One region of the Staphylococcus sp. SA22 genome, then DNA from elsewhere that is predicted to be linked to it. Evidence: predicted binding sites of a transcription regulator. Region 1 holds the regulator's gene; the other holds the start of a gene.
What was found. The regulator LexA, encoded in region 1, represses DNA repair genes until DNA is damaged. The targets are predictions, from matches to a motif close to CGAACATATGTTCG.
Positions count from the first base shown of each region.

Region 2: a site for LexA is predicted at 2,001-2,014, ahead of uvrB (excinuclease ABC subunit UvrB). Genes of this name have one in related genera too.

Region 1 is NZ_JBSZQY010000001.1:288,713-292,153, forward strand. Features, by position in the region: gene tkt (transketolase) at 1-511, opposite strand, end outside; gene ACXQH5_RS01310 (DUF896 domain-containing protein) at 632-871, opposite strand; gene sosA (DNA damage-induced cell division inhibitor SosA) at 1,007-1,240, opposite strand; gene lexA (transcriptional repressor LexA) at 1,383-2,006, shown strand; gene ACXQH5_RS01325 (CAP domain-containing protein) at 2,386-3,402, opposite strand; gene guaC (GMP reductase) at 3,424-3,441, opposite strand, start outside.
Region 2 is NZ_JBSZQY010000002.1:165,383-168,823, forward strand. Features, by position in the region: gene uvrB (excinuclease ABC subunit UvrB) at 1-1,904, opposite strand, end outside; gene ACXQH5_RS02960 (CsbA family protein) at 2,173-2,409, opposite strand; gene ACXQH5_RS02965 (YfbR-like 5'-deoxynucleotidase) at 2,406-3,056, opposite strand; gene ACXQH5_RS02970 (COG3942 and LysM peptidoglycan-binding domain-containing protein) at 3,230-3,441, opposite strand, start outside.

The DNA.
Region 1 (3,441 bases):
CAAATGAAGCTGCTTCATGCGAAATACCTTCCATTAAATCACCGTCAGAAGCTAATACATATGTGTAATGATCTACAACATTATATCCTTCTTTATTAAATTTCCCTGCTAGGTGATCTTCTGCTAAAGCTAATCCTACTGACATAGCAAAACCTTGTCCAAGTGGTCCAGTAGTAACTTCTACACCATCAGTATGTCTGTATTCAGGATGACCTGGTGTTTTAGAACCCCATTGTCTAAATTGCTTTAATTCTTCTAATTCTAAACTACCAGAAACATGTAACAAGCTATACAATAATGCTGAACCATGCCCTGCCGATAATACGAAACGGTCTCTATTGAAGTAATCTTTAGATTGTGGATTAAAATTCAGATGACGTGTCCACAAAGTGTAAGCCATTGGGGCAGCTCCCATAGGTAATCCTGGATGACCAGAATTCGCTTTTTCGATTGTGTCGATACTTAGTGCACGTAGCGTATCAACAGCTAATTGATCTTTTTCATTAAACATCTTGTGTATCTTCCCTTCTTCAATTTTATCAAATACATTATAACTTATTTTAAAATAAAAAGATAAGTAAAATACTTATTTCAAGTTATAATGTCAGAAAATTCTTTACAGATTTGTGATTTAATTTTTATTATCTCTTTTTTGTTGTATCTCTTTAATTTTTTCAGGTGTTACATCATTACCTTCTGGATCAATTACTTTAGTATTTTCAATTTGTTGTTTAAACCCTTTTCTAAAACTCTCAAGATAAGCTTTTCTTAAGGCTGTTTGCTCCTTTGCTTCTTCTTGAGTTAATCCTACTTCTTTTTTCTTTTTAGCTAACTCGTTAATTCTTTCGATATTCAAATCAGAATTACTCAATTAAAAAACCTACCTTCAATTTGTTTATTCAATCATTATAATACTTTAACAAAATATAACAAATTTAAGATCAGCAAAAAAGTAATAAAAAACGCTATTTCGCAAAAATAGGCAAAATAACGTTGTGACAATGTATCAATTTATTAAAGCGAACACTTTCCCATCTCTTTGTTCGCTATTGTTTGTAGGGTCTTTATGTTCGTATGTTTTATTTATCGTATTGTTCTTAATTTGATGGTCAGTCATTTCGTACACTTGTTCCGAGTGAGCACTAACGTTCGCACTTAACAAGAATATTGCAAAGGCTACACTTGAAACTAAAAATATGATGATATATGTTGATACGTTTTTATATTTATTGTAAAACATCATTTTCACTCCTAGAACATTTGTTTGTACAAGTAATTTATCAGAACTTATGTTCTGTGTCAATATTTTAACGAACAAATGTTTGTTTTGATTGTGAATTAATGATATACTGTATTTAAATTAATTTAGGGAGTGCCTATATATGAGAGAATTAACAAAACGACAAAGCGAAATATATAACTATATTAAACAAGTTGTTCAAATGAAAGGTTATCCGCCTAGTGTTCGCGAAATTGGTGAAGCAGTTGGCTTAGCATCCAGTTCAACTGTTCATGGTCACCTTTCACGTCTTGAAGAAAAAGGCTATATAAGAAGAGATCCAACGAAACCACGTGCTATAGAAATTGTAAGTGATCAAACAAATGATAATATTAATATGGAAGAAACGATTCATGTGCCAGTTATTGGTAAAGTCACAGCAGGTGTTCCTATTACCGCAGTAGAAAATATTGAAGAGTATTTTCCATTACCTGAACACTTAACATCGACACATAATAGCGACATATTCATATTAAACGTCGTAGGCGACAGTATGATTGAGGCTGGTATATTAGACGGAGACAAAGTAATTGTTCGCAGTCAAACCATAGCAGAAAATGGAGACATTATTGTTGCTATGACTGAGGAAGATGAAGCAACTGTCAAACGCTTCTATAAAGAAAAAAATCGTTATCGATTACAACCTGAAAATAGTACAATGGAGCCAATTTACCTCGACAATGTTGCTGTAATTGGGAAAGTAATTGGTTTGTACCGCGAAATGTAATATTTTAAACCGTTATATATTATCGTAATTGTTAAACCCTCATTTTTATAAATTTTGGACCTCTTGAAAAAGTTTCGTTTTCAAGAGGTTTTATTTATTCTAATCTAAATTCAGTTCAAACAGAAATTGCGAATTGTTAGATAATCTCATTCTTTAATATAAATTTTGAATTACAGATTCCTGCAAAATGTTACACAAATTAAAACTCGCCCCCGTAATAATTTACAGGAGCGAGCCATTATTATTTTTTTCTTTCTTTTTTATTAAGTATATCTTTGACGCGTTCAAGTATATCCGCATCTTTTGGTTTATCTGTTGTCATCATGTTTATCTACTTCCTTACAGACAAACATTACCCTTTAAACTCATACCAAAAACATTAACCAGTATAATTTTCTGTCCAAAAAGGTTGTTTTTCATCATTAAAATCAACACCAACACCTAATATTTTAAACGTATCATTTAAAATATTTTTTCTGTGACCAATAGAATTCATTAATCCTTGATGTGCATAGATACTACTAACTTGACCATATGCTAAATTCTCTCCGGCTGAGTTAAATGTAATACCATCTTTTTTCAATCGATCAAATGGTGATTGACCTTTTAAATTTGTATGATCAAAATAATGATTTTCGGCCATATCTTTACTATGCTTACGAGCAGTTTCAGAATTCTGTTTAGAATACTTCAATGTAGATAATTGATGTTGTTTTCTTTCAGCATTAACTAAATCAAAATTTTGTAGTTCAAAACTATCTGCAAGCGATTTCGAAGGTGCTCCATATTGTTCTTTTAATCTATTTTCCATAGCATCACTTACTTGTAAAACAGCTGTTACATTATTACGTCGATGCTTATCATAAAATACCGTCGTATAAATGTGATTTTTATGGAAAACATCATATTCTTTATTATTTTGTTCGTAACGCACTCTACCTTTAACAATCTCTGTTTCTGGTTCGCCTAATCTTTGCCTTACAACCGATTTCGGTGTATTGTATTTAATTTTTGATTTTGAAGTGATGATATTTTGATTTGTATATAACACATTAACTTTATCTTTAATGTAACTTATCATTATAAAATTATTGTAATCGTCATCATAATACGTATACCACTTCGTACCATATTCATTAAATGTCACTCTTTTTGGTTTATTTAATGTTTTCTCAACATCTGATTTCGACATGTTCATTTGTATATTGTTAAAGGCAAATTGTTGTTTCTTCGGCGTATCCAATTTATTTTCCGCAGAAATTGTTTCTTTATTGATGTGAATGTCAATATATTGTCTTACTTCATTTTGTAAATGAATGAATGGTTTAAATTCTGTTATTGGCGCAATGATAATAATTGATAAAAACGCAACAACAGTTACTATGAATTTTTTAATTTACATCACCTACTATAAATATTAATCTCTATCACCGTT
Region 2 (3,441 bases), on a different contig from region 1:
ATTTCTTTTTCTATATTGTCGATTGTCTTTTGACGTTCTTTTTTCGTCATCTTCTTAGGTATCACAGTTTGTGCTTTGTCATTATTTTCGTCATTTTCAACAGTAGCACTAATTAAATCATGTATTTTTTTATTAATTGTTTTAGGTGTAATACCATGTTTTTCATTATGTTTCATCTGTATTTCTCGACGACGTTGTGTCTCATCAATTGCATACTTCATCGAATCAGTCATTTTATCAGCATACATAATGACTTCACCTTTATCGTTACGCGCAGCTCTACCTATTGTTTGAATTAATGAGCGGTTAGAACGTAAAAATCCTTCTTTATCTGCATCTAATATGACAACTAGAGAAACTTCTGGTATATCAATACCCTCTCTTAATAAATTAATACCTACGATAACATCATATGTACCCATTCGTAAGTCTCTAATTATTTCGATTCGTTCTAATGTTTTAATTTCAGAATGTAGATAGTTAACTTTAATGCCTGCTTCTTTCATATATGTGGTTAAATCTTCACTCATCTTTTTAGTGAGTGTTGTAACAAGTACTCTTTCATTACGCTCAACCCTTGTTTGAATTTCACTTAATAAATCGTCAATTTGATTTTCAGTAGGTCTAACCTCAATCTTAGGGTCCAGTAAACCAGTAGGACGAATAATTTGTTCAACCATCTTATCCGTATGTTCAATTTCGTATGGACCAGGCGTTGCAGATACATACACAAGTTGTTTCGTCTTTTCTTCAAATTCTTCAAATTTAAGTGGGCGGTTATCTAACGCACTTGGTAATCTAAATCCATGATCAACTAAAACTTGTTTTCGTGCTCTGTCTCCGTTATACATGCCACGAACTTGCGGTAACGTCACATGTGATTCATCAATCATTATTAACCAATCATCGCCAAAGTAATCCAATAAAGTATATGGTGTCGAACCTAGTGGTCGCAACGTTAAATGTACTGAATAGTTTTCAATTCCTGAACAGAATCCCATTTCTCGCATCATTTCTAAATCATAGTTGGTACGCTGTTCTAACCTTTGCGCTTCTAGTAATTTATTCTCATCTCGTAATTCTTTCAATCGTTCTTCCAATTCTTTTTCAATACGTTCAATCGCAACTTTCAACTTTTCTTCACGTGTTACGAAGTGAGAAGCTGGGAATATCGCAAAATGTTCTCTTTCTTTCAACACTTCACCTGTTAGGTAGTTAACTTCTCGGATACGGTCAATCTCATCGCCGAAAAACTCAACCCTTATACAAAGTTCTTCTTTAGAGGCTGGGAATATTTCAACTACATCACCACGCACTCGAAACGTTCCTCGTTGGAAATCGATGTCATTTCGTGTATATTGCACATCTACAAGTTTTCTAAGTAATTCACTTCTATCCATTTCCATACCAACTCGAACACTTACTACTAAATCTTTATATTCTTCAGGATTACCTAAACCATATATACAACTTACACTAGCAATAATAATTACATCATCGCGTTCAAATAATGCACTTGTAGCAGAATGTCGTAGTTGATCAATTTCATCATTGATTGAGGCATCTTTTTCAATAAAAGTGTCAGTAGACGGTACGTATGCCTCTGGTTGATAATAATCATAGTAACTTACAAAGTATTCCACCCTGTTTTCAGGAAAAAACTCTTTAAACTCACTATATAATTGTCCTGCTAATGTTTTGTTATGCGCGATAATTAACGTTGGTTTCCCAACTTCTTTAATAACATTACTCATCGTAAATGTTTTCCCTGTGCCAGTAGCACCTAATAAAGTTTGATGTCTTTTCCCCGCTTTAATACCTTCCACGATTTCTTTAATTGCTTGCGGTTGGTCACCTTGAGGCTCAAAATCAGAATGTATTTTAAAAGGATAATGTTCAACCATTGTCACATATGCCTCCTCTTTCAACGTTTTATTTATATTTCCGCTCAACTCTTCGCTTTCTCATTACATATTTTAGCAAAGTAGTCACACAAAAAGCAAACGTTTGTTCGTAAAAATGTCGAACAAAGAAAAACAAACATAGTTGTGCTAACTATGCTTGCATTAAATCAAATCGTTTATCTTGTTATTTTTAGTATGTAAATACACATTATATTAATCATCGTTTTGTTTCAACAAATTTGTTTGAAACATTATTTTAAAGTTAATCTTAGCGATCTTCATCTTGATGTTTATGAAATTCGAGTTGATCTATAATTAAATAACCAGCTAATAATGACACTACATCAATAAAAATAATCCACTCGTTATGGAAATACTCTTTATAGATTGAGGCACCGATTAAAATTAATGTCAGAATAGTACCGATCCATTTACTTCTTGTTATTACACTAAACAATACTACCAGGACACATGGAAAGAATGCTGCGCTAAAATACCATATCATTCATTTTCCTCTTTTCTTTTATTTAAAATGTTCATGGTTGTTTCTCTTAATTCTGTTCTAGGTATAAAGTTTTCAGTCAACATTTCTGGAATGATATTATTAATAAAATCTTGTACAGATGCTAAATGGTCAAATTGAATAATTGTTTCTAGACTCATTTCATAAATTTCGAAAAATAATTCTTCGGGATTACGTTTTTGTATTTCTCCAAATGTTTCATAAAGCAAATCAATTTTATCAGCAACTGAAAGTATTTGGCCTTCTAATGAATCATCTTTACCTTCTTGCAGTCGTTGCTTATAAACATCTCTATATTGTAATGGAATTTCTTCTTCAATAAAGGTCTCTACCATTTCTTCTTCAACTTGCGAAAATAATTTTTTTAATTCACTACTCGCATATTTAACAGGTGTTTTTATATCACCAGTAAACACTTCAGCGAAATCATGATTTAATGCTTTTTCATATAAGCTTTTCCAATTAATCTTTCGTCCATGATATTCTTCAACTGTTGCTAGATATTGAGCAATTTTAGTTACTTTAAAGGAGTGTGCTGCAACATTGTGTTCAAAATATTTAAATTTTCCAGGTAATCTTATAAGTCTTTCCATATCTGATAATCTTTTAAAATATTGATGTACACCCATTTCAATTACCTCCTCCATTAATTAATCATAAATTATACTTTCTTTTTACATATCATTCAATTAAATATCATTTAAATATCTTCTTTATATAACTCTGATTAAATGATACCAAAAAATCCTCTCAACCTGTTACTTAAACAGGCTAAGAGGATAGTCTTGTCTTGATATATTACTTAGTGGATGTAATTATATTTTCCTGGATTTAAAATTGTTCTTGAAGATTTAACATTAAATCCAGCATAGTTCATTTCCGAAACAGTAATTGTTCCATTAGGGTTTACAGATTCAACAACACCAACATGTCCATATGGACCAGCAGCTGTTTGGAAAATAGCGCCAACTTCTGGTGTTTTATCTACTTTAAATCCTGCAACTTTTGCTGCGT